One region of the Ruegeria sp. AM5 genome, then DNA from elsewhere that is predicted to be linked to it. Evidence: riboswitches for the same ligand, from Rfam matches in the RefSeq annotation. Region 1 holds a riboswitch; each other region holds the start of a gene.
The links. A riboswitch is a leader RNA that binds a small molecule or an ion and turns the genes downstream of it on or off. The one in region 1 is predicted to bind cobalamin.
Positions count from the first base shown of each region.

Region 2: another riboswitch for cobalamin. It lies ahead of ACR0AH_RS06795 (DUF1636 family protein); the one in region 1 lies ahead of ACR0AH_RS09835 (DUF1636 family protein).
Region 3: another riboswitch for cobalamin. It lies ahead of ACR0AH_RS08590 (energy-coupling factor ABC transporter permease); the one in region 1 lies ahead of ACR0AH_RS09835 (DUF1636 family protein).
Region 4: another riboswitch for cobalamin. It lies ahead of ACR0AH_RS19795 (hypothetical protein); the one in region 1 lies ahead of ACR0AH_RS09835 (DUF1636 family protein).

Region 1 is NZ_JBQFXC010000003.1:42,790-48,539, forward strand. Features, by position in the region: gene ACR0AH_RS09825 (glycosyltransferase family 2 protein) at 1-253, opposite strand, end outside; gene ACR0AH_RS09830 (NAD(P)-dependent oxidoreductase) at 368-1,357, opposite strand; cobalamin riboswitch at 1,460-1,666, shown strand; gene ACR0AH_RS09835 (DUF1636 family protein) at 1,752-2,132, shown strand; gene cobW (cobalamin biosynthesis protein CobW) at 2,129-3,184, shown strand; gene cobN (cobaltochelatase subunit CobN) at 3,190-5,750, shown strand, end outside.
Region 2 is NZ_JBQFXC010000002.1:181,089-186,838, forward strand. Features, by position in the region: gene ACR0AH_RS06785 (peroxidase family protein) at 1-1,208, opposite strand, end outside; gene ACR0AH_RS06790 (catalase family protein) at 1,227-2,294, opposite strand; cobalamin riboswitch at 2,553-2,760, shown strand; gene ACR0AH_RS06795 (DUF1636 family protein) at 2,863-3,219, shown strand; gene ACR0AH_RS06800 (ABC transporter ATP-binding protein) at 3,216-4,001, shown strand; gene ACR0AH_RS06805 (ABC transporter substrate-binding protein) at 4,020-4,967, shown strand; gene ACR0AH_RS06810 (FecCD family ABC transporter permease) at 4,969-5,750, shown strand, end outside.
Region 3 is NZ_JBQFXC010000002.1:603,764-609,513, forward strand. Features, by position in the region: gene ACR0AH_RS08575 (heavy metal translocating P-type ATPase) at 1-1,975, opposite strand, end outside; gene ACR0AH_RS08580 (hypothetical protein) at 2,135-2,434, shown strand; gene ACR0AH_RS08585 (L,D-transpeptidase) at 2,476-3,138, opposite strand; cobalamin riboswitch at 3,354-3,566, shown strand; gene ACR0AH_RS08590 (energy-coupling factor ABC transporter permease) at 3,643-4,326, shown strand; gene ACR0AH_RS08595 (transglutaminase-like cysteine peptidase) at 4,432-4,671, opposite strand; gene ACR0AH_RS08600 (aminotransferase class V-fold PLP-dependent enzyme) at 4,930-5,750, shown strand, end outside.
Region 4 is NZ_JBQFXC010000016.1:1,112-6,861, forward strand. Features, by position in the region: gene ACR0AH_RS19785 (DNA polymerase III subunit gamma/tau) at 1-762, opposite strand, end outside; gene ACR0AH_RS19790 (phosphatase domain-containing protein) at 935-1,435, shown strand; gene ACR0AH_RS19795 (hypothetical protein) at 1,440-1,847, opposite strand; cobalamin riboswitch at 1,939-2,158, opposite strand; gene ACR0AH_RS19800 (serine aminopeptidase domain-containing protein) at 2,281-3,138, shown strand; gene rsgA (ribosome small subunit-dependent GTPase A) at 3,175-4,203, opposite strand; RNA gene ffs (signal recognition particle sRNA small type) at 4,363-4,461, opposite strand; gene ACR0AH_RS19815 (bifunctional 2',3'-cyclic-nucleotide 2'-phosphodiesterase/3'-nucleotidase) at 4,500-5,750, opposite strand, start outside.

The DNA of each region.
Region 1 (5,750 bases):
AGCTTGGGTGATTCCGCGCAAGCGAAAATGCACGAACCTGAGGCGCAGCGCGCGGACCCAGTCTGTTTCGTTGGTGGTGAGCCCAGCCAAGCACTTGCAACCGGTCACCCATGGCATCGGTACCATCAGCGCAATCATTGGTATAAATCAGAATGTCATCAAAACCGATTGCGTGGTTGTAGGCCACCCAATCGATCATGAAAGGCCCTTCGTTTTTCATCGTTGTTACGATGAGAAAGGTCTCATTCGTCATAAGTTGTTCTCTTGCCTGTGCCGGTGTCGGACTCCTGTCGACCTATTTAGAATAGCACCAGAATTTTGTCCAACCAGGTCGCCAGACAGCCGCAATGCTTGCCGATTAATCTATCTACCGATTCTGTGGGATCACCTCATAACCCGGTTCTTCTGGCTCGTCGTCCAGCATCTCGGTTGGGAACCCTGGCGCCTGGATCTCCAGTCCGGTCGCGTCCTCTAGCCGCCTGATGATGTTCGGGGACAATTCACGCTCACCATATCGCGCGATGCCATCTTCGAAAATCTTGATCATCAATGGGTTTATCTCAAGAGGAACTCCGGCACGGTCGGCGACCTCCTGAAACAGACCGATATCTTTTTTCACCAGGTCCATGGTGAAGGAAATATCGCGCGAGCCGTTCAGGATGACCTGACTTTCGGTCTCGTGCACGAAGGATGTGCCTGACGATATCTTAATCGCCTCATAGGTGGTTCCAAGGTCCATGCCGGCGGCCTTGGCTGTCACCAATGCCTCGGCGCAGGTGATCAGGTTGGCGGTAGCCAGATAATTGGTCAACACCTTCAGAACAGAGGCCGAGCCCAGATCGCCCGTGTGCAAAATGCGCCGCCCCATGGTGGTCAGGAATGGCAGGATACGTTCAAAAGTCTCACGATCACAGCCTGCGAAGATCGAGATATTACCCGTCGCTGCCCGGTGACATCCGCCGGAAACCGGGCAATCCACTGCAGCCCCGCCTCGTTCAATGACCATTGCGCCAAGGCGTTTGACTTCGGCTTCATCGGTGGTCGACATTTCCATCCAGATTTTGCCAGGGCCGACCTCTGGCAACATTTCCTGCATCACCGCATCCGAGGCCGCAGGAGAAGGCAAACAGGTTATCACCGCATCGCAATCACGCATCAGCTGCGCCGGACTTTTGGCGGCTTTGGCACCCTTGGCGACGAATTCGGTCACCAGATCCGGGTTCAGGTCATGAACCGTCAGATCGATACCGTTTCGTAGCAGCGATCCAGATAGCTTGCCCCCTACATTCCCCAGCCCGATAAACCCTACTTTCATGCGCGGTATCCTCCTGTTCGCATCTTGCTGCCATGCCAGCATGTCGTTGCAGAAGTATCATGCCGCCCAGCGACCCCGACAGGTCGCTTTTTATCCGCTTTTTCACGGATCGGCGCGACTCGCTTGACAAGCAACCCTGCCCTGCCGCATGTCCCTTTCGTTGGTGTCTGCGAGAGCAGATGAAAAGGGAATGCGTCAGCGGTTTTTGCCGTCAAACGCAGCCGCCCCCGCGACCGTGACCGGAGAGGGTGCCCAAAGCCACTGGCAGTATGGCCGGGAAGGCGGGACATCCGACAGAGGCCTCCTCTGACATCCGCAAGCCGGGAGACCTGCCAACGCCCGAAGATGAAACCGGACGGGGTGTTCCGGTGTGGGGCTGTGATCGGCCCGCATGAAACCCCGTCCCCCACGAAGAGGATTTGGGGGGATGAGAGACATGACCGAGACCGCACCGGTCGAACTGTTGGTTTGCACTACCTGCCGTCGCGGGCTGCCTGTCGAGGATGACGCCCAGCGCCCCGGCACGTTGCTGCACAAGGCGCTTGAACAGGCGGGCCTGCCCGAAGGCATTACCTTGAAAGCTGTGGAATGCCTGTCGAATTGCGATGAAGGCTGCTCGATCGTGCTACGCGGAGGACCGGATCGCTGGACTTTCGTGTATGAGCATCTGAACGAGATCGACCATGTCGAAACCATCGTCGAAGGCGCAGCCAAATACCTCGCCACCGAGGACGGTTTGGTCAAATGGCGCGAACGTCCCGAACATTTCCGCAAAAACTGTGCGGCCCGCATTCCCCCGATTGGAGCCCTGAAATGAGCAATCTCGAAAAACTCCCCGTCACTGTGATCACCGGCTTTTTGGGCTCGGGCAAAACCACACTGGTGCGCCATCTGATGCAGAACCCGCAGGGCAAGCGTCTGGCGGTGGTCGTCAACGAATTCGGCGATGTCGGCGTCGATGGCGATATCCTGAAGTCCTGCGCCATTCCTGATTGCCCCGCGGAAAACATCATGGAACTGGCCAATGGTTGCATCTGCTGCACCGTGGCCGATGATTTCATCCCGACCATTGAAGCCCTGATGGCACTAGAGCCGCGCCCCGATCACATCCTGATCGAAACCTCCGGTCTTGCCCTGCCTAAACCGTTGTTGAAGGCGTTCGACTGGCCCGATATCCGCTCGAAAATAACCGTCGATGGCGTGATTGCTCTGGCCGACGCCGAGGCCGTGGCCGCTGGTCGGTTCGCTCCGAATGTCGAGGCGGTGGATGCGCAACGCATGGCAGATGACTCGATTGATCATGAAACTCCCTTGTCCGAGGTGTTCGAGGATCAGATTTCCTGCGCCGACATCATTCTGCTGACCAAGCCTGATCTGGCTGGCCCGGAAGGCGTTGCGAAAGCGAAAGAGATCATCGCCGCCGAAGCGCCCCGCCCTCTGCCCGTAGTCGAAGTGGCTGAGGGTGCCGTGGACGTCCGCGTCGTGCTGGGTCTAGAAGCCGCGGCCGAGGATGACATGGACGCGCGTCCCAGCCATCACGACGGCCATCACGATCACGAGCATGACGATTTCGAAAGCATCATCGTTGAACTGCCCGAGCAAACCGATCCGATTGATCTGGTCGCCAAGATTGAACGATTGGCCAACGAGTTGAATATCCTGCGCGTCAAAGGCTATGCCGCCGTTCAGGGCAAGCCCATGCGCCTACTGGTTCAGGCCGTCGGTGCGCGCGTGCGTCACCAATATGACCGCCCATGGGAGCCCCGCGAAGACCGTCGCTCGCGCCTTGTGGTCATTGCCGAGCATGACGATATCAAAGAGGCCGAGATCCGGGATATCCTCGTGGGTGTAACCGAGGCTGCCGAGTAAGACCTATGCACGTCGTCTTCCGCGAAAGCCATGGGCTCGAAGAAACCGAGACCCCGACCGATCTGGGTCAGAGCCCGGCGGACCTGGTGGTGCTGTCCTTTTCCGACAGTGACCTTGGCGCTTTCGCGGCGGGATGGCATCGTGGAGGTGGGCCTGAAGGACGCATGCCAACGATGCGGCTGGCCAATCTGACGGCGCTGAAGCATCCCCTCTCAGTCGACACATATGTCGAGCAGACACTGGAGGGCGCAAAGGGCATCCTGATCCGTCTGATCGGTGGAGTGCCCTATTGGGCGTACGGCTTGCAGCAGGTTCTGGCGCTGGCGCAGGCCAAAGGGATTGCACTGGCCGTGCTGCCCGCAGACGGTCGCGAGGATACGCGGCTGGATGATTACTCTACCCTGCCTGTCTCGACCCTGCGGCGGCTGGCGCATCTGTGCGACACCGGCGGTGAGGTCGCGGCGCAGGCCGCTCTGGCGCAGATGGCACTGGCTGCGGGGTTGTATGCAGGTCCGGTCATGGGCGCGAAGACCATCCCTGAATGCGGCGCCTGGTGCCCGGATCGCGGTGTGATCCCTGCAGAAAACGCTCTGCCCGGTGATGCGAAACGTATCATCGTAACCCTCTATCGTGCTTATCTGACCTCGGCGGACACAGCCCCAATCGCAGCGCTGATCCGCAGCTTGCGCGCGCGGGGTTTTGAGGCAGTCGGCCTGTTTGCCCCGTCGCTCAAAGCACCAAATGCTGCCGATTGGCTGCGCGAGACTATTGTGGCGCTGAAGCCTTCGGCGATCGTCAACGCCACCTCATTCTCTGGCAAGGGCGCATCAGGCACCTCACCTCTCGATGTGGCAGAGGTGCCGGTCTTTCAGGTCGCGCTGGCCACCTCACGCCGCAAAGCGTGGGCCGAAGCGGAACGTGGCCTTTCACCAGCTGATCTTGCCATGCATGTGGTCCTTCCGGAAGTGGACGGGCGGATCAACGCGGGCATCGTATCCTTCAAAGAGCCGGGCAAACGCGACCCGCATCTCGAATATTCTCGCTTCGCTCATCGGGCTGAACCCGAACGGATCGAAGCCATCATCAACCGCATCTCCGGCTGGCTGAACCTTCACGACAAACCCAAAGCGGAGCAGGTTCCGGCGCTGGTACTATCGACCTATCCCGGCAAAGACTGGCAGATGGCACATGCAGTGGGTCTGGATGCGCTGGCCTCGGCTGAGGCAATGTTGCTCGATCTGCAAGGCGAAGGGTATGACACCGCGCCTGCCGAGCCAATTGCTGAAACTCTTCTTGATGCCCGGATTTCATGGCCGCTAGAGGATTATCAGGCGGCGCTGGCGGCGCTGCCGGAAACACTCCGCGCCGATCTCAATAAGGTTTGGGGCACTCCCGAAGACGACCCTGCTTTCACAAACGGCGCATTCCACTTCACTGCGCTGCGTCGCGGAAAGGCTCTGATCGCGCTGCAGCCCGAACGCGGCACACCCGAACTGCGCGATGACGACTATCACGATCTGTCGCGCACACCGCGCCACGCCTACGTCGCCTTTTACTTGTGGCTGCGCAAAGGATTGGGCGCGGATACGCTGATCCATATCGGCGCACATGGCACGCTGGAATGGTTGCCGGGAAAATCAGTCGCCTTGTGCAACGAATGTTGGCCCGAGGCGTTAATCGGCGATCTGCCGGTGATCTACCCCTTCATTGTCAACGACCCCGGCGAGGCCGCGCAGGCCAAGCGCCGGATCGGGGCGGTCACGTTGGGCCATATCCCCCCCCCGATGAAGGAAAGCGGCACACCAGATCGCATGGTGCGACTGGAATCGCTGTTGGACGAGTTCTCGAATGCGGATGGCCTCGACCCCAAACGCCGTGACCGCCTGCAGGAAGATATCCGGGACGAGGCGCAGGCGATCGGGCTGGAAAGCGATCTTGGCCTCGATCAGGCCACCTGTACCGCCGAGGCGATCACGCGCATTGACCGATTTGTCTGCGACATCAAGGAAAGCCAGTTCGGTGATGGGCTGCATATCTTTGGGCGCGTCCCCGATGAGACGGGCAATTTCGACGCTGCCCCCTCAGCCCAAGCTGAACGCTCTGCCCTGATTGACGCTTTAGCGGGCAAACGGATCGAGGCCGGGCCGTCCGGTTCCCCCTATCGCGGGCGTACGGATGTTTTGCCGACCGGGCGGAATCTTTACACGACCGACCCACGCTCGGTTCCCACGCGCGCGGCCTATACACAAGGCGTCAAGCTCGCCGAGGAACTGGTTCGGCGGCACCTGCAAGAAGAAGGCGACTACCCCAAGGGCTTGATCGTCGATCTATGGGGTTCGGCCACTATGCGCACAGCGGGCGAGGAATTCGCCATGGCGCTACACCTGCTGGGAGTGAAGCCGGTTTGGGATAAAGGGTCTGAGCGGGTCTCGGGCATCGAAGTGTTGCCGATCACCGATCTCAGCCGCCCGCGTCTGGACGTAACATTGCGCGTCTCTGGCCTGTTCCGGGACGTGTTCCCGACGCTTTCAGCGCTGTACGGTCAGGCTGTTCGCGCATTGACCAA
Region 2 (5,750 bases), on a different contig from region 1:
CCGGGCGCAGGCCTTTGGAACAGGAAATCGGGCGTGTTGCGCAGCGACATGCGGGCTGCAGGTTGGCGCGACAATGATCGGATCATTTCCGCCAAGCCCGTTTGTTCGACCAGTCGCGGATTGAACCTGAAGCCTTCTGGGCCAACCTGTGCGCCGTCGATTATGAACCGTTCGGGGATCATCGAATGCCAGCGGTAGAGCAAATTGAACTCAATCGCGATCTGGTTGGAGTGATGCCAGGGTTGCCAGCGATTTACGCCAATGGGCAGTTTGAATGGCATATTGGCGATGTGGGCGATGTAATCCTCAAGCACAAGCTTGATCAGCAATGCGATCAAGGTGCAGCGTGTAGTCTGGAACACACGCTCTTTATCCCAGCCTGATATGCCGCGCTTTTCGCGCCACAACAGCTCAGCAAAGGTGTTATGGGCGCGCAACATCAGCGTATTGATCGCGATATAGCCTATGGTACCATTGCCATTATCGAGCCCGGTTGCATGAAAATCGAGCAGTAGCTGGTCAATCGCGTGATCGCTGAGACCCGGATGCGCCCGTTTCACCGCATTCCACAGCTTGCATGGTTCGTGCAGAGGCTTTCCGCAATTCTCGCCAGTGGCAAGACTGCCATCAAAGGGGGGCGCAAGCTTAACACCACCGGATTGGTTTTTTTGAAACAGCTTCGGAGCCCACATCTCGCCCTGTGTATCCAGACGAAAGGCCAGCCGGTGGGTTAGTTCATTGGTTTCGGGATCGCGTTCGCGCAGCATGTCGGTCTGAAAATCGTTCAGCCCGTAGATTTGGCACAGATCGACCTCGTGGTTCGAATCCGTCTGATCAACCGGTCCCTTCGCCCCAAAGGTGCGCAGGAAACTGTCAGTAAACCATTGTGCGGCCGAGATAAACAAAAGTGTCGATCCTTGCGGGCACATCAAGGTAAGCGGGCTGCCATCCATTTGTGTCCGTCGGCGAAAGAGATCAGCAACTTCGCTTTCCGACGGCAGGACGGGTGAGAGGTCTTCTGGCGTTGTATGCCGACCGATCCAGCGATGGGAAAACACGCCGGGCCATGTCGTGTAGTCTGCGCCCATCGTATAGGGCCGCGGTCGGTGGATCTTCGCGGCGTTTGCAAGCCTGATCGCGGCTAAATAGCTCGTAACGGGTGGGGAGATCTTGAATCCGAGTTTGATCAGATCATCAACGTCCAGCATCAATACATCTCCGTTTGGTCATCGATTCGGGAACCGGGCGCGGGCCAGGCTCAGATAGGTTCTGAGCCGGATCGCATTAATCGGTCCTAAAGGTTCGTGATCTGCCGTGACACGCCAAGGCGAGAAGCTCATCGCGTCGCCATTCTGCGGATCAAATTCTGCACCTTTGGGAATCGTGATATCCGCCACGGGCGTGACGGTATGATGGTACGGATCAAGAGGTGCATTTGGTTGCGGATCGCATGCCCACCGGATGCGATTGTCTAGCACATCGAATTCGTCGGCCGGGCGCGGGGGCTCAATCACACACAGCTCGAAGTGATTATCTCCATCGGCCACGTCTTGCCGCAAACACTGCCCGATCCCATCTGGGTCGTCTACCGGATGTGCCGGAATTTTTAGTTTAGCGCTGCGGGCCAGGTATCTGATCGTTAGATCGGGGCCCAGCCGATACGGTGTTGTCGACCAGAAATGGACCTCAAAAGGTGAGTGCATATAGTTCGAGGCGAAATCACTCGCGACGCGAAACTGACGCTTGCCTTCACGAGTGAGGAAGGCTCGAAATCCTGCGCGCAGCCCTTTGATGATCAACCTAAGGCTCCAATTTCGTCGCCCTTTGATCGCGTGCTGGACCGCTTGTAATGTGGCGACAAGCCTGCCCAATCGCTCATATTCATCGGGGACATAGCTGGGAAACACATCCTGATCGACCAATACAAAATCGAACTCGTCGCTGAGTTGTGTGGTCCCCAGATGCGCAAGTGCTTCGGCGTCGATCAGCTTGGGGCCTGGCACGTCAAAAAGCTTGATCGCCATCCCGTGGGCATCCGATTTCCGGTCATCCAGATGCGCGCCGTTGGAAAAGCGAAGTGCGGCTGAATAGGCTGCGGGCTGTTCAAACAGGCCGTGACGGAACTGTTCTGGTAGATCGTTTCTGACGGTGAATGTTGCAGCCACACACCCGTGACTGCGCCCATGCTGAGCCCTTAAGCGATGGCTTTTCCACCGTGCAACGGCCTCGAGATTGTGGTCAATGACATCATCAACAATATCCGGCGGCAATGCGTTTTGCGAAACATGCGTCAAAGAACCGTCTCCTTGGATAAACCCAGGCAATGATCAATCAGGGGTAAGGCGCTGACAAAGCTAAACCTCTAAATTTGTTCAGCTTACCTCAGATTGTCTAATTTCCAAACACACCAACTATGGACACCCGTGGCCAGACAAATTCGGCGCGCAGCCCAACCCATTCGGTTGGTGCTACGGACACGTGGTTGCCCGCGCTCGATCCTCGACCAGAGTTCGGCGCCTTCGACTTTATCATTGACGTGTCCGGTGTTCTCGGGCACTCAATCGATTGATGGTTCCCGGTGGTGTTGCCGCGGGATGAAAAGGGAATACGGTGAGGTTTGCCAAAAGGTGCCAATTCCGTAACTGCCCCCGCAACTGTAAGCGGTGAGCAAGGCCAAACAGCCACTGGTCCACAGGGTCGGGAAGGTTGGCCGAGCGTGGACCCGCAAGTCAGGAGACCTGCCATCAGATGTTTAACCAACCCGGGGCGGGGCGTCCTGGAAGGAGGCTTTGATGGCGCGTCAATCGCGTGTTTACATTGTCGGCAGCTTCCGCATGCGCTTGGAAACAAGTGGAGTGGACCATGCCAGATACGCCTGATCATTTCATTCTAGTCTGCGAAAGCTGCACTGAAGGGCTGCCCCTTGATGAAATTTGCGATGCGTTGACTGGGAAATTACATCGCAGTTTTGCGATCCGCGCGTCGTCTTGCATGGCAGGCTGCGATAGTCCCAGAACGGTTGGGTTCCAGGCCGTAGGAAAGGCGCAATACCTTTTTGGTGGCATTCAGACCGCGGATGAGGTGCAGGCGCTGGCTGAGTTTGCAGCGCAGTATCGTGAAAGCCCGGATGGCTGGACAAATGCCACTGATCGCCCGCAGGCGTTGTTCAATAAAACCCTCTCGCGCATGCCGCGGATCGAACAGGGGGCATCGCAATGACGTTGCCACCCTTTCTGATTGCCGAAAACCTTGAGTATTATGCCCTTACCGGAGATGTCCTGTTGCAGGGCGTCTCGTTCGAGTTGTACGAGGGTTCCATTCTAGCCATCGCCGGCCCGAACGGGGCGGGGAAAACGACGCTTCTCAATCTGTTGTGCGGCGCTGAGCCGCTGGCACTTGGCGATGTTCGGATCAAAGGACGCAGTCTGAAACAGCTCTCCGCCAAAGAGCGTGCGCGCATGATTGCAGTGGTAGGTCAGCAGGAACTGCCCGATGGACGCTTGGCGTTGCGCGATTATGTTGCGCTGGGGCAAATACCCATCCGTGCGGACCGCTCTGCCGAAGGCCACGCGCAAGAGCTGGACCGGATTTTAGACCTGACCGGTCTCGCCAATCTCGCGGACAAGCGCATGGCCCAACTGTCCGGAGGCGAACGTCAGCGTGCCCATATCGCACGTGCTTTGGCGCAGAACCCTTCGTTGCTGTTTCTGGACGAACCGACCAACCATCTGGATCCTGATGCAAAAGGGCGGATGCTGTCTTTGGTCGCCGAGCTTGGGATCACCGTGGTCATGATCGTACACGATCTGGTCATGATCCCCGAATTCGCCACACACGTGGCGCTGATGAAATCGACCCGCATGATCGAGTTTGGATCGGTGGACAAGGTGCTGACACCCGAAAGAGTCCGCGAAACTTTTGGCGTTGATTTCCTCTGCTTTCTCCACGAAGGCCGCGTGATCCCGGCGCTTGATATTCGAAGAACCACAATCTCAACTTAGTCGAAGGAACACACTGAGATGAAATACATCTGGCCCGTGGCGTTGGCCACCGCCATGGCAAGCGGTGCTGCTGCGCAAGAAGTCACCGTAGACAACTGCGGCGAACAGCTGGTTTTTGATACCGCGCCCGAGCGCCTGGTTGTGCATGACATGAACATGACCGATATGGCTTTTGCATTGGGTCTGCAGGACAAGATCGTCGGCCTGACCGGCATCACCGGCTGGTACAAGACCAGCCCTGATTTTGATGCCCTGCGCGGCGACATCCCCGAGCTTGCGCCGAAATATCCGACCGTCGAAAACTTGGTGGCGGTTGAACCCGACCTGTTCTTTGCCGGTTGGTACTATGGCATGAAGCCGGGTGGTGATGTGACCCCAGATACATTGGAACCGTTCGGAATCAAGACCTTGGTTCTAACGGAAAGCTGTGTCCATCTGGACAAGGATCGCCCCGAAGCCAGCATGGATCTTCTGTTTGGCGATGTGTTGCGCTTGGGCAAGGTGATGCAAGTCGAAGACAAGGCCGAGGCTCTGGTCTCGGGCTGGAAAGAGCAGCTGGCAGCGATCGAAGCCAAGACTGCTGAACTGCCCAAGCCCCGCGTCTTTCTTCTGGATGGTCCTGCAGATGCTCCGTTTACCGCCGGTAAATTCGCGATTCCCGACGCGATGATCACAGCCGCCGGTGGTGAAAACGTCACTCATGATATGGACACGAGCTGGGGCCGCACTTCGTGGGAGGCCGTTGCCGCATCGAACCCGGAATTCCTGGTTTTGTTGGATTATCAGACCGGCAATGGTGCCGAGGACACCTTCAAGTTCCTGCAGGAACATCCCGTCATGTCGCAGACTGATGCCGTCAAGAACGAACGCTGGATCGGATTGCGCTACGAAGAGCTAACGCCGGGACCGGCAAATATCGAAGCGATCTCGAAGATGGCGCGCGCGATGCATCCGGGTCAGAGCTAATATGGGCCGACTGGGCCTGACGTTGTTGCTGGGGGCGGTCGTTCTGACCGCCCTTTTGCTGATTTCCACGATCTACGGCACAACCTCGATTCCTTTGTCCGACACCTTCACCGCGATATTGCGCGGTACCGGGTTGCAGGACGGAGAGATGTCACCGCTGCATAGGATCGTATTCGACCTGCGATTGCCCCGCGCGTTGTTTGCAGCCGTGATCGGTGCCGGGCTGGGCATCGTTGGCGTGGTGCTGCAAACGACCACACGTAATGACCTTGCCGATCCATTTCTGTTCGGCCTGTCCTCGGGCGCGGCAGCGGGGGCGGTGTTTGTAATTACCGTGACCGGAGATATTCTGGGTTTCTGGACTCTGCCGCTGGCTGCCTTTTGCGGCGGTCTTGTGGCGTCGGGCATCGTGCTGGCGCTGGTTCATGGGCTTCGCACCAGCGCACCGGAGAAGCTGATCCTTGCGGGTCTGGCTGTGTCGTTTTTGTTTTCGGCCATCACCAACTATCTGATTTTCGCCGGCGATAGCCGCGCCGCCCATTCTGTCATCTTCTGGATGCTGGGGGGGCTGGGCCTGGCCCGTTGGGAGACGTTCCCGCTGGTGTGCATCGGTCTGCTGCTGATCCTGAGCTATTCGCTTTATCGCAGCCGCTGGTTGGATGCGCTGCTGACCGGGGATTTGACTGCCGCTACTCTGGGTGTGCCGGTTCGGGGTCTGCGGTTCAGCATGTTTTTCACCGCAGCGTTGGCAACGGCCGTGTTTGTTTCCGTAGCCGGGGTGAT
Region 3 (5,750 bases), on a different contig from region 1:
CCATCGCAGGCGCGTCATTGACGCCATCGCCGATCATCGCAACCATCTCGTGCTGTTCTGCCAGTTCCTCAATCGCAGCGACTTTGTCCTCCGGCAGAAGTTGGGCCCGGACTTCGTCGATGCCCACTTCGGCTGCTACCGCTCTCGCTGTTTGTTCGTTGTCACCAGTCAGCATGATGATTGACTTCACGCCCTGCGCTTGAAGCCGGGCAACGTTGTTCTTGGCTTCGGGGCGAATGCGGTCCCGCAGCTCAAGCAAACCGGTTAACCCGTTCTCATCCCCGACAACAACAAGTGTGCTTCCCGCGCTTTCGATTTGGTTGCGCAACTCGGCAGGGATGGACACGCCAAAGCCTTTCTCTACAGCGAAGCGGTCGGAGCCAAGCCAGATATCTCCACGCTCGGTACGGCCTTCCAGACCACGACCGGGAACGGTTCGGATGTCTTCAGCCGCCGATATCGAAATGTCGGTCTGTTCTGCCCGGGTCAAAATGGCGCGGGCCAGCGGGTGTGAAGACCGAACCTCAAGGCTGGCAGCGCTCGCCAACAGCTTCTGCTCGGATGCGCCGCCCAGCGGATAGACATTGGCCACTTCAGGCTCGCCCATGGTGATCGTGCCGGTCTTGTCCATGGCCAGTGCGGTGGTAAGACCGGGGGCTTCAATATAGGCACCGCCCTTAATTAGAACCCCGGCCCGTGCCGAAGCGGTCAAAGCCGCTACGATGGAAACCGGTGTGGAAATGACGAGTGCACAGGGGCAGGCGATAACCAGCAGAACAAGTGCATTATAAAACCAGAAGCCCCACGATGCGCCAAATGCAAGCGGCGGGATCAGGGCGATGGCCACTGCGACGACCATAACGATGGGCGTATAGATCCGCGCAAATTTTGTAACCCACTGCTCAACCGGCGCGCGGCGCGCATGAGCATCACTGACCATCCGGATGATCTTGGCAAGCACGGTGTCTGACGCTGTTTTCGTCGCACGTATTTTGAGGGTGCCTTCACCATTGATTGTGCCGGCATAGACCTCATCACCCAGCTCTTTGGGAATCAGCGCGCTTTCACCTGTGATTGGAGCCTGGTCAACGGCACCGGCCCCTTCGATGACTTCCCCGTCAAGTGGAATGCGATCCCCTCCGCGAACGATGAAGCTGTCACCGACAAAGACATCCGCCGCCGGGACCGTTGCCTCAGAACCGTCAGCACGAACCAGCCGAACCGTCGGGGGGGCCAGATCCAGCAGCGCGGATACCGCGTTCCGAGCACGTCCGACACTCCAGCTTTCCAGATAAAGAGAGAGCGAGAAGAAAAATGCTACAGTTGCCGCTTCAAAAAACTCACCCAGAGCGATGGCACCAGTGACGGCAACAACCATCAGAAGGTTCATATCCGGCGAAAGTCGACGCGCCGAAGACCAGGCCTTAGGGGCCACCAGCCAGACGCCAAACAAAATCGCGACTGCGAACAAAGCTGCCTCGGCTAAAGGCATCGGAACCTCACCATGTCCCGAGAACAGCCCGAGCGCACCGCCCATGCCGGTTTCGAAAATGTGCCAGCCAAAACCTGCTGCCCAAAACCCTCCGCTAAGAGTGGTGAACCGCCGCTGACGTGCAATATGCGCCGCCTGGTCCTGGGCGGCATTTCCGTCATCCCATGGTTTGGCGGTCATACCAGTACTCGCAACCAGCAGCATGACATCTTCGTCAGATAACTTGGAAGCACTTTCAAGAAGCGTCATCCGACCGTTGATCACATCAAATGCGAGATGCTCTTCACCACCTGCTTTCGGGCCGACGACACGGTTCAGGATCGCCACCTCTTCGGCGCAATCAAGGCCAGAGACCTGAAAGCTTCTACCACCTTCAGGAATTGGACCGACGGGGGCGATGTCGCCACACCCGCCACTACCGCATGCGTGGTGACCATGTTTGTTTTTGTGGCCATGGTCGTGGCTATGGGTATCGGATGACATGATTGGACCTCAAGAATCTCTATGGTCCTTTGTAAATAGTTCCTACAGTAACTAGAGCTTCAATACCTTTTTATATTTTTTCATCCGGGTTCTTTGCCTGCGATATTGTTAGTTCATTTCGTCTTGCGGGCCGGCCGTGTGGATGCAATCTAATTGCAGATGACGCTAAAAATTTGGAACAGATCAATGCAGAAACGGATCGCAATTACCATCACGTTAGTCTCGATTACGGCTGGTTGCTCAGCCCAGTTCACCGGGGCCAAAAGCAAAGCACTTGAACCAGGCAACGTGCCAGATTCGGTCGTAGCGCTGGCAGGGCCGGCGCAGGATTTGACCACGGCGCGCCTCCTGCCCGAAGACAATTGCTTTTGGTATGAGCACAGCGGACCCGTCGAGACGACATTGGTACCATTGCGCGCGACGAATGGCGCTCCGATCTGCATTGCGCGCGACGCCTGATCGAAATGAGGGCAGCGACGTCCATGTACGCTGCCCAATATTCATGAGCGGGCTGTGACGCTATCTTCGGCAGAGTATAGGAAAGCGGTCGAGCCGGTTTTCACGTTTGGGTAGAGGTCATTGATATGAGCCATGATCATTCGCACACATCCAGAACTTGCGCGACCGCCGATGCTTCTTGGCTCAGGCGTGCCGTGAATTCTGAGATATGTGTCTCGGTCTCCAACGTATAGATAAAGGGCACGAGAGCCGAGAGCATTATTCGGCCCGGGCTCCATGCCATTCCGGAATTCCGCGTATTCGGGGTTGCGCTCGATCATTGAAGCGGTTGGTGTCCAGTGTGGCCATTCGACCTTTCGGCGGATAACATAGGTGCCGGGCTCGTAAAGGTTCCCGCGCGCGATCGCTACGCCATAGCGCATTGCGGTCCCGCCTTCTTCGATATGATAGAGATAGCGCGCGACGGCATCCACATGGATGTCACCTGGAACCAAACCATCATTTGCCGCGACGCGTCTTGGTAAAAAACGGTCATGAACACCCCACGGATTTGAGGTCATTGGATCGTAACCAATTGGCGTGACCTGACTGTCCCAATAGGTCTTCTGCGATGCGGTTGGCCAGGTTTTGGCGATCAATGGACTGGCCGCAGACGCCGAGAACAGCGCTGTGGTGGATTGAATGAAATGGCGCCTTGTAAGCATAGGTCTCGTCCTGGTTCACAAGTTTAACGTATTTGGATCGCACTATCGCGAATTAATCCGAATCTTAAAGCCTCTAGCAGCTAGAGCTTCAAGAGGTTTCAGGTAACGCTTGGTTTACCCAGTTGATCACGTGACCGGTTGCGTGAATCCTGCTTCGGTCGAGTTTACATTGGAATAGGTCGCAAAGACAATTGACACAGGCGAAGCCGCCATTGTAGCGGTGATTTGTTTTCGGTTCCTGATGGCGGAAGCCAAAAGGATTAAAAGGGAATACGGTTCGGTGTTTTCAATGGCGCCAATTCCGTAACTGCCCCCGCAACTGTGAGCGGAGAGCGATGCCAAGACACCACTGGTTCGTAATGGAACCGGGAAGGTTGGCGGAGCGAGCACCCGCGAGTCAGGAGACCTGCCGTAAAGCGCCGGGCTATGCCCAGACTGAACCTGTCGGCCTTACGGTCGATTCAACCTGACAAGCCGCCGGGTGAGGCGGTAGGGAGAAAGAACATGCATATCGAACCGGGCATCGTGAATGGTGCCAAAATCGCGCTTTCCTATGTTACCGCCGCAGGTGCGGCTACTTACGCAGCGAAAGAAACGTTTTCCACATTGCGTGCGAATGGACCTGCATCTTTTGTTATGCGCTCGGTGCTCGCCACCGTTGGGGTTTTCCTTTTCTTCGAAGTCCTGCCGCATTTCCCGGTTGGTGTCTCTGAAGTCCACTTCATCCTGGGGTCGACGCTGTTTCTGCTTCTCGGTGCTGCACCCGCGGCTTTTGGATTGGCAGCTGGTCTCCTGATTCAGGGTGTGTTTTTTGCCCCGTTCGATCTTCCGCAGTACTTCATCAACCTGACCACTCTGCTGGTGCCGCTATTTGCGCTACAGGCACTGGCCAGCCGCATCATCGCACCCGGCACAGCATATGTTGACCTCAAATATGGCCAAGCTCTTGCCCTAAGTGCGACGTATCAGGGAGGAGTAGTCGCATGGGTTGGGTTCTGGGCCTTCTACGGCCAGGGTTTCGGCGCAGAAACCATGGCGTCGGTTCTGTCCTTTGGCGGCGCTTATATGCTGGTAATTGTCATTGAGCCGATTGCTGATCTGGCAGTGCTTGCGGCAGCCAAGGCAATGCGCGGTTTGAACAGTACAGGTCTGGTGACTCCGCGTTTGTACAACGCTGCGAAAGCTTGACCAAAGTTTGAAGCGGTGTCCTAAACTTGGGTTGCCGCGAAACAACCAGTAGTCGCAGGACCAAAATTTTATTGTGGCGCGTCTCTAGGGCGCGCCACATTGTTTTTAGCAGCTAGAAACCCGCACCCAACGATCAGGGTGATTTGGGTCCTGTATTCGTAGGAAAAGATACCTCGTTTCCTTCCACGATTTGATCCTGTTGGTGACACTGTCCAGAATCAAATCGCCATCACTCGAGCGACAAACTAGAACAGCATGGCCACTGCGATTGGTGTCCAAGACGGTAGCAATCAGTAGCTTCGCAGGGTCCAAGCCGTTCTGCATTAGCTCAAATTTCTTTTGCAAGGCGATGTCTCTAGAACAACGCTCAGGTTACAAACCGTCGGCCTGACCAGCGGTTTCTCAACCAAGCGAAGGCATGCGTGAGGGTGTGATCGGGCCGACGAAATTGAAATTCGCGAACCATATTGCTCTTGTGGCTGAGTTCTCTTGGCTCGATGGTCTCAATTTCCACCCACAATGCCCCAAGTTTTTTTGTGAGTAGTTTTGCAAAAAGGGCGCATATATCTTGCCAGAATGACATTTTCGCAGGAATGGTTCCCGATGACCAAGATCACTCCAGAATTGCTTGAACAAATCCGTGCCCGATTTGCGCAGGTTGACCACTGCCCGCAGCAGGGACCGCGTATTTTCTTTGAAAACGCGGGTGGGGCGCTGACGCTGAATTCGGTTGTGGGCACCTCGCAGGCTTATGCTGCGATCCCTGACAATCAGGGCCGCGACAACCCGGGAAGTCACGAACTGGTGCGGGTAATCAACAAGGCCAAAGAAGATATGGCCGTGTTCATGAACGCCCCCGGTGGCCAGTTCTTTGTCGGCGAAAGCGGGACCGAGCTGCTGTTTCGTTTGATAATGAACGCCTGTCTGGGCACAGGCACCGGTCGGGTGCTTGGCACAACGCTGGAACATCCCGCGACCCGAAGCGCTTGCGCGCGTTGGGCCGGGGTGGCCGGGCAAGATCATGTTCTGGTGGTCCATGACGACGCCACAGGCACCGTCACCGCAGATGCTTATGCGGCGCAGGTAACGCCGGACACAAAGGTTGCGACTATCGTGCACACCTCGCCGGTGACCGGTATGGGCGTGGATGTTGCGGCTGTGGCTGCCGAGATCCGCGCCGTTGCGCCCAATTGCTTCATCATAATCGACGGTATCCAGCACGCCGCGCATGGCCGGATCGACCTGACCGCCTATGATGTCGATGGCTATGTGATCTCGCCTTACAAGGTGTTCTCGCGCCATGGTTACGGGGTGGCCTGGATTTCTGACCGGCTGACCAAGCTGCCACATAACAGCTTGATCGACGGCCCCGCCGACAATTGGGAAATGGGGACGCGTGATACCGGCTCTTACGCTACAATGTC
Region 4 (5,750 bases), on a different contig from region 1:
CAGCCCCAGCATCGCGCGCACCTGATCCGCGCTGGTTTCACCGGCCCCGTGCGAGATCGCTTGATCCAGCAGTGAGGTCGCATCCCGCGCCGATCCCTCGGCGGCCCGGGTGATCAACGATAACGCATCCTCGGCAATCTGTGCCCCTTCGGCACCTGCAATCTTGCGCAGCAGTCCGATCATATCCTCCGGCTCGATCCGGCGCAGATCAAAGCGCTGGCAACGGGACAGGACGGTCACCGGGACCTTGCGAATCTCGGTGGTGGCAAAGATGAACTTCACGTGTTCGGGGGGTTCTTCCAGCGTCTTGAGCAGCGCGTTAAAAGCGCTGGTCGACAGCATGTGAACCTCGTCGATGATATAGATCTTGTAGCGCGCGGATGCAGCGCGATAGCGTACGCTGTCGATGATCTCGCGGATGTCATTGACACCGGTGCGGCTGGCGGCGTCCATCTCCATCACGTCGACATGGCGGCCCTCCATGATAGCCACGCAATGTTCACATTGACCGCAGGGTTCGGTTGTAGGGCCGCCGCTGCCATCGGGACCGATGCAGTTCATACCCTTGGCTATGATCCGAGCGGTCGTCGTCTTGCCGGTACCGCGGATACCGGTCATGATGAAGGCCTGCGCGATCCGGTCCGCCTCGAAGGCGTTTTTCAGAGTGCGCACCATGGCGTCCTGACCGACCAGATCGGCAAAGGTTTCGGGGCGGTATTTGCGGGCAAGAACCTGGTAGGCGGGGCTGGGCGTCTCGGTCATGTCTGCTCTGTCGGATTCGCGTTACGCCGCAGCGTAGAGGCCCCCGCCGCCCGCGTCCACAGCCAGCCGGGACGATTTTCATTTTGGAATGCGTGGGTATGCGGCTAAAATCCACTCTATTCTATTTACTGGACCAGTATGTTTTTGGGTAAAGTTTGTTTGGGGGGAGATTATGTCGCAACTGGTGGTTTATGCGTTGCAGGTTGGCGGAGGCACCTTGGCCTTGTCCTCGATGCCTGGGCGTGGAGGAACGTATGCAGAAGACCTTGATCTTATCGCAGACTGGAAGCCGGGACTTGTGATCTCGATGACCACTGAGGTCGAGATGATTCAGGATGGTGCGCGGAATTTTGGCGCTGATATTCAGGGGCGTGCCAGCAGATGGGTGCATTTGCCGATCGAAGATTTTGGCACGCCACCCAAAGAGATTTTGGACCGCTGGCCCCGCGTTGGCGCGACCGCACGTCAGGCGTTGTCAGGTGGTGGCCGTGTGCTAGTGCATTGCCGTGGTGGCTGTGGCCGATCCGGGATGGTGGTTCTGCGTCTGATGGTTGAATGCGGTGAACGGCCTGAGGCGGCATTGAAGCGATTGCGTACGGTGCGTCCTTGCGCAGTCGAGACAAATGCCCAGATGCTTTGGGCCGTTGAACCGGCCCGTGTTCAAGCCGTTTGACGGCTTAGACACCAACATGTGGCGAGATTTCGCCACCGTTGTGCTGCACCAGAAGCGAAGCCTCAAGCATGGCGCAAGGAGGATTCCTAAGCAGGTCTGCGGGTAGGCTGCGGTACTCGGTTCCGAACATCATGTCTGCGTAGTCATCCAGCCGGCCGGTATCGATTTCAGGATCGGTTCCGCAGAATACACGTATCTGGTCGCATTGGGCGCGAAAGCGGGCGGTGCATCCTTCCGGGCAGTGCGACAGATCTATGGTGCCTTCAATCTCAAACTCAGTTTTCGTGACCGGTTTTGTGGCGGACATGGTCTGCGTCAGAGCCCGCGCCATCTGTGCCAATGCGGGGCAGGGTGCGCCAGTACGTTGGCACACGGTCGCCGCGAATTCGTGTGTTTTGGTCTTCCAGATCATCAATGCGCCCTCCGCGCGCAAGGCGAGGGCGTGGCACAGGTTGGTCGTTGCGGAGCACGATCAAACCCGTCCCGGACTCCCCGCCCGAGTTTCGGTTCTACATCTGATGGCAGGTCTCCTGACTTGCGGGTCATCGCTTTGCCGACCTTCCCAGCCTTCAAGGCCAGTGGTATCTCGGCATTGCTCTCCGCTTACAGTTGCGGGGGCAGTCTCGGACTAGGTTCTTTCCGGATTTATCCGGGCAGAACCGCACCGTGTTCCCTTTTCATCCCGGCCCGATTGGGCGCGAGAACCATCGCGACATGGCTATCGGCTGCGCCGTGCCCGAGTCAAGAAGATTGCGTCAGGCAAGTGACGTACGGTCCAGCCACGTCAACCTTGACTTGAGGCGCTTCGGGTGAACTGATCAGTTCAGTCGGTATTGGAGGGCACCATGTTGGACACACAGCAGGCGGTTGTGACCGAGGATTTTCAGATCCCGTCCGACCCGGCAATGTTGTCGGCGCGGCTTTACCGTCCGGTTGCCGACCCCGAAAAGGTGGTCGTCATAAACGGTGCGACTGGGGTGCCGAGGGATTACTATCAGTACTTCGCCCGATGGCTCGCCGAAGAACAGGGCATGGCCTGCCTGACTTACGATTACCGGGATTTTGGTCACTCTTTGGTGGGTTCGCAAAAGCGGTCAAATGTCACCATGGCCGATTGGGCGTTGATCGACATTCCATCCGCCCGGGCCGAGATGCGCCGACGGTTTCCGCAGGCCAAGCTATGGAGCATCGGTCATTCCTTGGGCGGAATGTTTGGCCCGATCCAACCCGATATCGATCAGATCGACAGGATGATCTGTGTCTGTTCGGGTCTGGTAACGCTGGCGGATCACCCTTGGCCTTATCGCGCTTTGGCGGCGTTGTTCTGGTATGGTCACGCGCCGCTGGTGGTCAAGGCGCTTGGCTACCTGCCCGGGCGGTTGGTCGGGTTTGGATCGGACCTGCCTGCCCAAGTCTATTGGCAATGGCGCAAATGGTGCACCGCCCCCAAAAGCTATGTGCCAGAGATCGGCACGACACTGCCCGCCGCCCGCTGGAAAGACTTGGGCAAACGTGTCGATCTGTTTACCTTCGCAGATGATGAAATGGTGCCGCCGGATGCTGTCTGGCGTCTTGCCGATCTCTATGGACCCAAAGCCGGGCGCCATCTGCTTGCACCAAGCGAATTCGGAGTGTCCAAGATCGGCCATATCGGTGCATTCGCAAGACGGAATGCGGCAGTCTGGCCTAGGCTGATCGCCTGATAGCGCTGGGCACCGGTAGGTCGGTGCCCAGCTTCGTTATAGCCCTTTACGGGATTTTTTCTCGTGCATCACGCTGCGCACCATCTTGCCGAAAGCCTTGTCACGGGCGCGGGCCTGCGCCACCGAAGCGGAATTGTGTTGGTCTTCGCGCCGCAGCTTGCGCCAGCGGTCCAGCCGCGCGGGATCAAGCGTACCAGCGTCGATTGCCGCCTGCACCGCACATCCGGGCTCAGACTCGTGCTGACAATCCGAGAAGCGGCAATCCAGGCTGAGGTCTGAGATGTCCGAAAATACCTCATCCAACCCCTCCTGCGCATCCAGCAGACGCAACGCGCGCATGCCGGGCGTATCGATCAGCCAGCCGCCATTGCGCATGCGATGCAAGGCGCGTGCAGTTGTTGTGTGCCTGCCGCGCGCATCGTCTTCGCGAATACCTGCGGTGGCCTGATCCTGCCCCGTCATCCCGTTGGCGAGCGTCGTTTTCCCAACGCCGGATGATCCAAGCAAGGCGCTGGTTTGTCCTTTCGGACACCACGACAGAACTTGTTCGAGATCGCCGTGATCCAGCGCGTTGACCGCAAGTACCGTCAGAAACGGGGCGAGCGATTGGGCTTGATCTACATAAAGGCTCGGATCATCGCACATGTCCGATTTGGTCAGAACGACCACCGGATAGCAGCCTGCCTGATGCGCCAGCGCAAGATACCGCTCCAATCGTGGCATATTGAAATCGGCGTTGCAGGAACTGACGATGAACAGCACATCAACATTTGCAGCAATCAGCTGCGCCGCTGCCCCTGTACCTGCGGCCCGGCGCTGCAGCAGGCTGCGCCGGTCCAGCACTCGGCGTATGCGTTTGTTTTCATCCGCCAGAACCCAATCCCCAACGGCATATGCGCCGGTTGATTGATCCAGAGATAACAAAGGCGATTCACCTTCAGGGCTCAGCCCGATCAGTCGATCCCGGTGTACGGCCGAGATGCGATACGGAAGAAGTGACGGATCAGCCGTATGCTGAGCCGCGAAATGAGAGGACCATCCGAGGTCCGAAAAGGAAAGTAACATTGGTCTGCCTGTGATCAGAAACAGCAATCCCGTCGAATGGCAATCGCGCATCCGCCGGCGACGTGTTCAGGCAATCAGTTGATCGGAAAGGATCAGAACCGGTCTGCCCGAAGGGTTTTTGCTACAATCATAAACGCCCTCCTGCGGCTGATAGGTTCTAAGTGAGAGGTTGGACATCGACCCAAGCGGGGCTCGTTGTGGCTGCTTCCTTCCGGACCTGACCAGGTTGGCGAGGCGCTCGCCCGCGCCAACCTCTCAAAGCCGATATAGGTGCATCCCCTGAAAATGGCAACCCGTCAGAAGGTCAGATGAATGCGCATGAAACCATCCGCATAGTCGGGCAGAATGCGTGGATGATACTCAGCAAGCTCTGCAACATGGTGTAGCGCGCGTGGCCCCGTTGTCAGGATCGCGCCCTGCCTTTGGTTTGGTACAAAAGAAAAGGGGCGCGGTGCATGCGCGAGTGGGTCGGCGGGCAATGTGCCCGCGACGTATTTGCATAGAATATCCTGTATGCTGATCTGAGGCAGGTCAATCATACGGGCTTGTCGCGCAATTGGAAAATGACCACCGCCATTGGCGCGGTAGTTATTGGTGGCGACAAGGAAACTCTGGTCAGGCGCAATCGGCTGCCCATCGAATTCCAGGTTGCGTATGCGGGAAAATGCCGGATCAATCACTCGACCGAGCGTATCGAACCGCGCCGGTTGCGAAAGATCGATCTGGTAGGTGACGCCATGCAGGACATCGAAATTGAAGCCCGTGCGCTGAGGATCGGCAAGATCGATCGGGGCGTCTGATCCAAGTTGATGGAACAGCCCGGCTGACATCTCAAGCCAGTCCCGAATCTGAGAACCTGAGGCCAGCATCGCGCGCAATTCATTAGGAAAGACACTGAGATCAGCGATATGTCGAACTGAAATCTCGCCTGAGGGGATATCAGTGTAGTACTTGCTTCCTGCGCGCCCGCCGAACTTTGCCGGGGCGGCTGACGATATGATCGGCAAATCTGCCCAGTCGGTATCGACCAAATGCGGGCGTAGGGCAGCGGCCTGAGCCGCCGCAACCAAGGCCAGACCGCGATCCGGTATGCAATATGAGAAGTAGCTGTGTAGCGTGTGTGGGATTGTGCCCACTGGCCTGGTCACCCTTTTGCGCGTCGCAGCGTGGCCGGTCGCAAACAGCTCTGTGATCCTTGGGCATTCGGGTATTTCTGTGCCCGATTGAGCGATTGCCCGCGCTTCGACATGGCTGCCTGTAATGCGCCAATCGCCGGTGGTATCTTTTTGCAGTGTCAGATCAATGATCCCAAGATGAGACCCGGCCCAACCCTGCATGACAACCGGCGTTCCATGCACAAGCCCCCGCGTACTGTCGACGAATGGATAACCATCATGCGCCTTTCCGGGCAGTGTCAGATGGGTGTGGCCTGCGACGACGGCATCAATCAGCGGCATCTCGGCCAGCGGGATGATCGCGTTTTCCATATCCGGCTCGGCCATTGCCGATCCCAGTCCGGTATGCGCAAGGGCGACAATCAGATCGCA